DNA from 3 places in the Paenibacillus glufosinatiresistens genome. Region 2 is predicted to be linked to each of the others. Evidence: riboswitches for the same ligand, from Rfam matches in the RefSeq annotation. Region 2 holds a riboswitch; each other region holds the start of a gene.
What was found. Region 2 has a riboswitch for cyclic di-GMP ahead of RBI05_RS17300 (glycosyl hydrolase). Riboswitches for the same ligand answer to the same signal wherever they lie in the genome.
Positions count from the first base shown of each region.

Region 1 (3,273 bases), on a different contig from region 2:
TGAGCTGGGTAGGCTTTCAGCAGACGAGCGTGGAATACGTGCGGGAGGAACGTTTTGCCGGGGAGACCAAGTATCCGCTCAAAAAAATGCTCCGGTTCGCCCTAGACGGCATCACCTCTTTCTCTCACAAGCCGCTCAAGATCGCGTCCTATATCGGCTTTGCCTTGTCCCTTTCGAGCTTTCTGTACCTGTTCTTCGTGCTGTTCCAGAAGCTCTTTACTTCCCGGACCGTCCCCGGATGGGCCTCGATTGTCGGCGTCAATCTGCTGTTCAACGGGATTATGCTGATGCTGCTGGGGGTAATCGGTGAATATATCGGCCGGATCTACGATGAGGCCAAAGGCAGACCGCTGTATATCGTGCGTCAGGAGACCGGATACGCAAGGCTGCCGGGTGAAGAGCGGGAGCTTCTGGAAGAGGACGGCGCTCAGGCAAGGGAGGAGAACGGCCGTGGCTGAGTTCAAGCGACGGGCCGATCTGATTCAATTCCTTAAATTCAATGCGGTCGGCGTGCTGAATACGATAGTGGACTTTGCCGTCTTCACCGTACTGAACAGTCTGGGTTTATTCTATACCGCGGCCCAGGTGCTGTCCTACAGCGCGGGCACGGCCAACAGCTTTATCTGGAACAAGAAAATAACATTTCGGGATCAGGAGAGTTCCCGGAACGACCGGTTTGACCGCAGCCAGCTGCTGCGGTTCATCATTCTGAATCTGTGCGTAATGGGACTCTCCCTCGTTCTGATCCGTTTACTGACCGATACACTGGGGATTCAAGTGCTGCTCTCCAAAGCGGCGGTTACCTTCATAACCGTCATAATCAACTTCTTCGGCAGCCGCAAATGGGTATTCGTCAAGCCGAAGGGGACGCCGGTCGGCGACCGGACGTCTTCGCAATAAGCGGACCGAGAAAGGAGCTTCTTCAATGCGGAAACTATCCTATCTGCTGATTGCAGCCGGAATACTGGTCTTGCTGTATCCGTGGGGCAACGAGCGTTATAACGACTGGCGGCAGGCGAGACTCCTGGCCGAAGCGGAGAGAAGCTTTGCCGATGCCGATACCGCAACTCCATCGCAGGGCAGCTCCGATCTGCGAAGCAAATATGAGGCCGTATCCCGGATTCTGCAGGAGGGGGAATTGGAAGAGCCGGAGGCATCTCCCGAAGCGGCATCCGAGGAGCATGCCATCGGGGTGATCGAGATCCCTTCAATAGAAGTGAAGCTCCCGATTCTTGAAGGAGCGACCAAAGCGAACATGAAGCATGCGGCAGCTCATGTGGCCGGGACGGCACCGCTCGGAGAGAGCGGCAACTCTGCCGTTGCGGCGCACCGGGCGCATACCAAAGGGCGGCTCTTCAACCGCCTGGGAGAGGTCAAGATCGGGGATTCCATCGTAGTTAAAGCTCGCGGGCAGATCTATTCGTATAAGGTCGTTGAAATCCGGCGCGTGCTGCCGACCGATCTTAGAGTGTTGGAAGACCGGGGCCAGGACTCCATGCTTACTCTGATAACCTGCGATCCAATGATTAATCCCACCCACAGACTTATCATCCATGCCAAAATGCCTTAATGCAGTAAAGTTCAGCCGGGTTTTTACGAAAAAAATATTAAAATTTGGAAGTTTTGTTGCTCGAAACTATTGAACGAGCTCTGCAAATATGGTAATCTATTAACAGAAAAGCTAAACACGATAACGGCAAACCTGTCGAAAGGCAGGGACGCAAAGCTACAGGGCCTTTCCCGCAAGGGGTGGCAGCCAGCTACCGAATGAAGAGGCTTTTTTTGTTGTTTAGATAAGGCTGCAACGATAATAGCAAACCTGTCGAAAGGCAGGGACGCAAAGCTACAGGGCCTTTCCCGCAAGGGGTGGCAGCCAGTTGCCGAAAGGAGTTTTATCAAATGAATAAGAAGTGGTACAGCGTGCTGCTCGCAGGCGTTATCGGCCTCAGCGCTCTCCCGTTCGTCCCGTCCTCTGTCCAAGCCTCCGCCGACTGGATGGATACTTCCAAGGTGAGTCAGGGAGTTGTCGGCGTCCAATATGATGTTACCCCGTCCGTCCGAACGAAAGTTATGATAACCAAAGACGGCAAGAGCTATAACTACACACTGCCGAGCGATTCCGAGGAATGGTTCCCGCTTCAGCAGGGAAATGGCTCGTATCAAGTCTCCGTACTGGAGAACACAAGCGGCAACAAATACAAATTGATCTTCTCCGAGACGGTGTCCCTCTCCCTGTCCAATCCGAATGCGGCCTATCTCGGCTCGGTACAGAACATCAAATGGGATGCCACCGACAAATCTATTCAGATCGCGAAGGAACTGACGAAGAATGCTTCGACAGACATGGACAAGGTGAAACTGATCTATAACTACGTAGTAGACAATATTAAATACGACTACACGCTGGCCGCCAACCTGCCGGCTGACTATATCCCCAACATCGAGAATACACTGAGCAGCAAGAAGGGAATCTGCTATGACTACTCGGCTTTGTTCGCCGCGATGCTCCGCAGCGTAGGCGTTCCGACCAAACTCGTGATGGGTAGCAGCGATTATGTGAAAGAATATCATGCCTGGAACGAAGTCATGGTCGGCGGCAAATGGATCACGATTGATACGACCGTAGACGCCGGGCTTGCCAAGAGCAAGAAGAGCGTCGCGCTGGCCAAGAGCAGCAGCAAGTACGCACCGGCTAAGGTTTATTAATCTTCTGAATAGTGAAGATGCTGAATAATGAATGAAATCAAGGACAAGCCCATGGAAGAGGGGGTTGTCCTTTTTTGTATAACGCGAATCTTAGGAATTTAATGTAATTAAATAATTTACGAAAAAGGGTTGCATTCAGTTAGTGGGCATGGTATATTCTTATTCCGGCCGATTGATCCTGAATCGATCGAATGAAACAAGATCAAAAAAAGTGCTTGCACAAAACGGTCGGACGTGATATAGTATAAGAGTTGCTGGTGCGAACGAGCATCGGCGATGAAGACGGTTTGATCTTTGAAAACTGAACAACGAGTGAGTATTAATCGAGAGTAACATCTCGTCAGATTCATCTTATGAGCAAGTCAAACGAACTTGTTCGTCCGAAAGGATCGGCTCAGCCGAGATTGATACCTTTCAGACGTTCAGCTCGACGAAGGTCGAGCCTTTTATGGAGAGTTTGATCCTGGCTCAGGACGAACGCTGGCGGCGTGCCTAATACATGCAAGTCGAGCGGATTCATTCAGAGAGCTTGCTCTTTGGATGAGTTAGCGGCGGACGGGTGAGTAA
Region 1 is NZ_JAVFHT010000004.1:309,774-313,046, forward strand. It holds gene RBI05_RS07855 (glycosyltransferase family 2 protein) at 1-458, shown strand, start outside; gene RBI05_RS07860 (GtrA family protein) at 451-900, shown strand; gene RBI05_RS07865 (class D sortase) at 926-1,570, shown strand; cyclic di-GMP riboswitch class I at 1,686-1,768, shown strand; cyclic di-GMP riboswitch class I at 1,803-1,885, shown strand; gene RBI05_RS07870 (transglutaminase-like domain-containing protein) at 1,900-2,706, shown strand; partial or broken rRNA gene RBI05_RS07875 (16S ribosomal RNA) at 3,152-3,273, shown strand, end outside.
Region 1: it holds a riboswitch for cyclic di-GMP, as region 2 does, so the genes downstream of both, RBI05_RS07870 (transglutaminase-like domain-containing protein) here and RBI05_RS17300 (glycosyl hydrolase) in region 2, are expected to answer to the same signal.

Region 2 (3,273 bases):
AGTTTCGCATCGCCCGTATTGTCATAGTATTCCACTGTAAGATCATACAGCCGTCCCGCTTGAAGCGCGATCGTGCCGGAACGTTCCGTTCCGCTCTGGTTGTACCAGCTGTCGATTACCGTCTTGCCGTCGATACAGACCCGGATACCGTCGTCCGAGGCAGTGTAGAAGGTATACGTCTCGGAGTAGTTCGGCTTGATCTTACCCGTCCACCGGGCCGAGAAGTAATCGGACGGAACGCTGCCGCTCGCCGGGGACAGCTTGCCCCAGTTCATATCAATCTTGTCCTCTCTGCGAACCAGCACCGGCGATCCGGACAAGGTCATATTGGCATAGTACTGGGCTTGAAGACCATTGACCGTCACCGGATTCGCAACGCTCTCCGGAGCCGGTACAGCTGTCGGTGTAGCCGACGGCTTCGGGGTCGCGGTCGGTGCGGGCGCGGCAAGTGCAGGCGTTGCTGCCGGTGTCGGCGTGACTGTTGGTGTCGGCATTGCTGCCGGTGTCGGCGTGGCTGCCGGTTTTGCAGCCAGCGCGGCCTCGGCCACATTTATATATTCGTCCCGCGTCAGCGTATAGCTGTGATTCATAAAGTTCTTGATCGTTGACGCAGTGTTTTTTTCGTTCAGCAATTTGCCCCAGTTCATCATGAATACATATTTGTTCTGGGAGGCGGACAGTACGGACGGATCGGGCATTTCCCCGTTCTCGCCAATGGCAACCGGCTTGCCGTTCGCCAGGCTGACCAGACTGTTGTAGTAGTTCTGCTTGAAATCATTGTCGTAAATATCAAGGGCCAGAATATCGACCTTGTCCGCGCCCGGATAGGTCTTCTCGATCGGATCGGACCAGGCGTTCGGCGCGTTCGGGCTCCAGACCCACAGCAGATTGTTCAGGCCGTGGTAATTAACGAAACGGTCATACATGATATTCCACAGGGCGGCAAAGTTGCTCTTCTGTCCCCACCAGAACCAGCCTCCGTTCATCTCATGATACGGACGCCACAGGACAGGAACGCCGGCATCGCGGAGGCTCTTCAGCGATACGGCTGCTGTGTCCAGGTCGGCGATCAGGCTGTTGTACTGACTCGTGCCTGGCGTTACATATTTATTGAATTCGGTCTGGCTGATCGACTTCTGGACATTGCCCCAGTCATTGCTGGTACCCGGAAGCTTCTCGTGAAAGGTCATGGCGACAATGCCGCCCTTCTTATACGTCTGTGTCGCGCTCCAGACGATGTTCTTGCGCTGGGCCGCCGCCGCGGCTTCGCTCTGGCCGGAAATGGCGCCGAGCTCATAGCCGTGCAGCGCGGCGAACTGGCCGCTGCTGCTCTGCAGCTTGTTCAGGTATTCATCGGGGCTCTCGAAATAATCGTGCTGGCCGCTCAGAATTCCTTTGCCGGAGATGGCGTTCAGGTAGCTGAGCAGTTTCACTGCGGCGGGGGATGCAGCGGAGTTGACCGGGTCCTGCGACGATGCGGCCCAGGCTCTTCCCGGGCTTGCCGGCGAGACCGGCAGCATGGACAGCAGCAGGACGATCGACAGCAGGGCAACGGACAGACGACGAGTACGGTAAGACTTCATTTCACTCTTCCTTTCGGTAACCAGGCTGTCTTCTTATAGAGAAGACCCTTGGCTTTGCGTCCCTACCTCGCGATAGGTTTGCCTTTTCGTTGTGGAAGGAGAATCCCTTCTTACCGTACTTATCGACAATCTTTTCGACCGCTTGAACCCTTCACGAACATACCAAGCCAAAATTGAATCTTAAGCCCTGTTTGAACGTTCTCCAAATCGGTTAAATTAGTTAGTTTGGTCTAAGAGATGAACTGTTGGAGTTCAATGTCTTCCCAGTCCAGCGTAATCCGGATATTGTCTTCTTCGACAAGCTCCGAGCCTCTCTGCACCTCGATCAGCTCGACGTCGGTCAGAGCCAGAATGCTGTGCTTGGTCCCCTCCGGGATGCGGACGACATCGCCTGCGCGGACCGTATGCATCCGCTCGTTGAGAATCACGCTCGCTTCTCCGCTGACAATCGTCCAGATCTCGCTCCGTTTGCGGTGCAGCTGGTAGCTGATGTTTTTGCCTTCCCCGATAAAAATCCGCTTCGTCAGCACTTCGCTGCCTTCGTCGTATTTGACATAATCAATGACGCGGTAGTGTCCCCAGCGCCGCTCTTCGTACATGGGACGCTGCTCGCTGCCCTTCAGCACTTCCTTGATTCGCGGACTCTCGGACTTGGAAGTGACCAGAATACCATCGGGGCTTGCCGCTACAATCAGATCCTTGGCGCCGATCACGGTGATCGGGATATCCAGTTCATTGATGAGGCAGCTGGATGCGGAATCCTCCGTCAGCAGGCCCCGGCCAAGCTGATTGCTCGCCATCTCCTCAGTCAGCGTATTCCAGGTGCCGAGATCCTTCCAGAAGCCGTCGTACGGGCGAACCACGATATTCTCTTCCTTCTCGACCACTTCGTAATCGAAGCTGATGGACGGCAGCAGCTTATACTGCTTCTGCATCTCCTCGTAGTTGAGCGGAAGGCCCTTGCTCTGGAGGATATCCAGCAGATACCCGAGTTTAAAAGCAAAGACGCCGCAGTTCCACAGCGCGCCCTGCCCGATCAGCTCTTCGGCCTGCGCGCGTTCCGGCTTCTCCTGGAAGTGGCTAACTCTCCGGTAGGCGTCGTCGGCCGTGCCCTCGGATACGGGGATAATGTAGCCGTATTTCTCGGAGGCGAGCTCCGGAACCACCCCCATCAGCGCCAGGTTGGCTCCGCTGGTGTCCATCGTCTGCTGGAGGCTTGCCACCGTCTCGAAGAAGGAAGCCTCGACGTATGGATCCACGGGAAGAATCGCCACGGTCTCATCCGGCATCACGCCGGCCACCGAGTACAGATAAGAAGCGGTCAATGCGATGGCAGGGAAGGTATCCCGGCGCTCCGGTTCGACTATGATCGGCACCTCCGGCCCGAGCTGGCTCTGAATCATCTCCACCTGCCCGCGCCCCGTCGCCAGGAAGGAATGCTCTGCGAGTCCCGTCTCGGCAAGCTGGCGCCAGACGCGCTGCACCATCGATTCGGGCTCGCCCTGCGGACTGCGCAGCACCTTAAGGAATTGTTTGGACCTGGAGTCGTTGGACAGGGGCCACAGCCGTTTTCCCGAACCGCCAGACAAAAGTACCAGTTTCATAAGTGAACCCTCCCCTTGGAATATGTGAATGCGGATAAATTACAGCGCGGTTGCCATCGGCGAGTAGCCGCTGAGACCGCCGAGCG
Region 2 is NZ_JAVFHT010000022.1:30,538-33,810, reverse strand. It holds gene RBI05_RS17300 (glycosyl hydrolase) at 1-1,583, opposite strand, end outside; cyclic di-GMP riboswitch class I at 1,596-1,676, opposite strand; gene RBI05_RS17295 (sugar phosphate nucleotidyltransferase) at 1,814-3,187, opposite strand; gene RBI05_RS17290 (UDP-glucose dehydrogenase family protein) at 3,227-3,273, opposite strand, start outside.

Region 3 (3,273 bases), on a different contig from region 2:
AGGAAAGTCTCGAACTGCTCGACCTCGATCAGCCGCTTCAGCAGCTCCTTGCGTTCGCCGGCGGTCAGAGGCGCCGGCGAGCTCGGCGACTCGGCCTGGCTGTTCAGCCAGCGGAGCTCCTGTTCGTCGTGAACATGGCCGAACTCATAGGCAATGGTCTTCGTATAGGCCTGCCGCATCCGGTGGTAGGCATCCCAGGCGGTTTTGACGTCGGACGGGGCGTTCTCCCAGATCAGGGAAGCCGGCAGCGCGAGCAGATCCTCGCGGGTAAGGTCATAGGAAGAAGGCTCGATCGCTTTGGCCAGAGAATGGCGCGTCTCACGCTCCAGCGGATCAATATCGGCGGCCAGATGGCCGTAAATGCGGATGTTGGCAATCAGCTTCGCGGCCCGGACCGCTTTGAGCAGCCAGGCGGTGTCTCCGGCAACCATCTGTTCGGGCGCTCCGGCGGCTTGCGGGCCAAGAGGAGGCGGGCCGGAGACAGTGAACAACTCGCGGTAGCGGGGCTCAACGGTCTCGGGGTCCTGAAGATACTGTTCGTATTTCTCCTGAATATACCCCAGATTGGGTCCATGATAATTGCTCCAGATCGAATCGCGGTAGGGCTCTTGGGCTGCCATGAATACATCCTCCTTAACGGATGACTCCAGCTTCCGCCGGAGCTGTGGTTGCGTTTACATTGGTACAGACGAAGCATCGCTGGCCTTCGGTTAAGGCGGCGGCTGACGGGGTCGAGACCGCCGGGCCGGCCGGAGGCATACTGCCTCTCTGAAACGAAGGTTCTTGCCACATCCTATAATGCAACTTTCCCCCAGTACAATCAATTCTAACTTTCGGCCAATCCGTTCGCAAAACGGCATAGTTCTGCCTTATAGGCCATAATGCTTAGGAAATGAGCGGGAATGACAGGCGGAGACCTGAACCGAAATGCGACTACTTTCCCACTTTTTTTGAAGGAAGGGGTTTCAAACACTTGAGTTCAGGTTATTTTTTGTTTATAGTACCTATATACTACTTGCTAAGAATCTACATAACTGGGTTTTTGGTCGGTATGAAGTTTTTTCTCTCCGCGCAATCTTAACCTCCAAAATACGACACACATTCAGGCCATTATCTTGTACAATGTTAGTGATAGACAGTTTTCGAGATCTAAGCAGATCCTTGAACTTAAAGGGTCCAGTAAAGGGTAAACTTGCCGAAAGGCAGGGACACAAAGTCGCGGGTCTAAGGCGAACCATGCTACGACAGCCGGACTGCCTGGGGACATGAAATCTTAGGAGGAGATTTTTTGGACAAGTCCAACCAGGGGAACGTAGTGGAAACTCAGGCGGCAGATCTCGACATGGAATGGGTACACCTGCTTCTGAAAGCCAAGAAACAGGGCATTCGCGCCGAGGAAATTCGTCGTTTTTTCAATGATAGAACATTGAAGGCCATGTAGAATGCGTAATTCTGCATCTGGCAGCAGCAGAGCCTGGCGGCGCGGCGCCGGGCTTTTTTTATTTCATCTGTGAACCATTACCCGGATGACCGGGTCAGCGAAACGTGGCAATCGCTGTCAGGGAGGGAGAAGAGACGTGACTATCGTATTGTTCGTGCTGGCCGGACTGGCCGAAATCGGCGGGGGCTACCTGGTGTGGCTGTGGCTGCGGGAAGGCAGACCGCTCTGGATGGGGGCGGCCGGGGGCTTGATTCTTGTCCTGTACGGAGTAATTCCGACGCTCCAGTCGTTCCCTTCCTTCGGACGGGTCTATGCCGCCTACGGCGGGGTCTTCATTGTGCTGGCCGTGCTGTGGGGCTGGCTCGTTGACCGCAAAACCCCCGATTTCTACGACGGGGTCGGGGCAGCCATCTGCCTCATCGGAGTATCGGTCATGCTGTGGGCGCCCCGGGGCTGACCGGGGCGAACGAATAATGCCGCCCTGCTGTTCTCAATTAAGAACAGCAGGGCGGCATTATTCGGCTCCGATGGCTGATCGGCATCCCGGCCGGGCCCGGCCTCTGAACGCGGCTACTCGTCTTTTTGTTCCAGCCGCCATTTCTGATAATCCAGGAATTCCTTGAACTCCCGCTTGCTGACCCCCGATGACATCGCTTCCTGAATCAGGCGGAACCAGTCGGCGTCGAGCGGCTCCTCTTCCGAATCGGATAAGTTTCCATAGAGAAGGCTTTGGACGGAGACATCCAGGGCCTCGGCGATTTTTTCGATAAATTGAATCGAGGGGTTGGATTGAATATTGCGTTCTACATTGCTGAGGTACGATTTGGCGACATCAGCTTTGCCGGCAAGCTCGGAAAGGGAAAGCCCCTTCTCCAGACGAAGCTGCTGAATGTTCTGTCCGATGTTGTCTGGCACGGCGGATTCAGCCCCTCCTTGTTAGTGAGTGGATTAAGAGTGAGGGCATACGCTCTTTAATCCTATCCAGTATAACAAATTTGCATCTGTCCTCAAAGCCAAAATTAGCGAGGAACAGGCGCCAGGGGCCGAGCCTCGCCGGTCAGGGAAGACGCTGGCCGCGGGAGCTGACATAGAGGTCATACCACTCCCGGCGGGTCAGAACAATCTCTTCAGCGCCCCGGCAGGCCTCGATTCGGCGGGGGCTGACCGTTCCGATGACAGCCTGAATGCCGGCCGGGTGCGTCATCAGCCATGCGAGGACAATGGCTTCCCGGGTCGTTCCCTTCTCTTCGGCCAGCCGGGCGACCATGGCCGCCGTGTCGGCGACATGCGGCGGCTCGCCTTCCAGCGAACGTCCGCTGAACCGCCCTTGGGCAAGCGGTCCCCATGCTTGGAGCTGAATGCCGTTCGCGCGGCAGTATTCAATCGTCCCCTCCGGCATTCCATGTTCCGTCCAGGCGGGGCGGTTGACGCTGACTACGGCGTCCAGCCAGTCAAGCTTGCCGAGACTGAGGTGCAGCTGATTGACGATGAAGGGCTCGTCCGTCCCTGTGCGGAGCAGCCCGATCTGGGCGGCGCTCATATTGGATACGCCGAAATGGCGGACCCTGCCCGAAGCCTTCAGCTCCCGCAGCGCCTCGCCGACCTCTTCAGGGTCCATCAGCGGGTCCGGCCGGTGAAGCAGGAGAATATCGAGATACTCGGTGCCCAGGCGCGACAGGATGCCGTCTACGCTGGAGAGAATATGGGATCTGGATAGATCGAAGGTATTGGACAGATCGCCCGGCTCCATCAGCCGGATGCCGCATTTGGATTGCAGAATCAGCCGTTCGCGCAGCTCCGGCCGCTCCCGCAGGACCGTGCCCAGAATGGAT
Region 3 is NZ_JAVFHT010000004.1:60,539-63,811, forward strand. It holds gene RBI05_RS06815 (2-oxoglutarate dehydrogenase E1 component) at 1-620, opposite strand, end outside; cyclic di-GMP riboswitch class I at 1,176-1,261, shown strand; gene RBI05_RS06820 (anti-repressor SinI family protein) at 1,289-1,441, shown strand; gene RBI05_RS06825 (YnfA family protein) at 1,578-1,898, shown strand; gene RBI05_RS06830 (helix-turn-helix domain-containing protein) at 2,012-2,356, opposite strand; gene RBI05_RS06835 (aldo/keto reductase) at 2,499-3,273, opposite strand, start outside.
Region 3: it holds a riboswitch for cyclic di-GMP, as region 2 does, so the genes downstream of both, RBI05_RS06820 (anti-repressor SinI family protein) here and RBI05_RS17300 (glycosyl hydrolase) in region 2, are expected to answer to the same signal.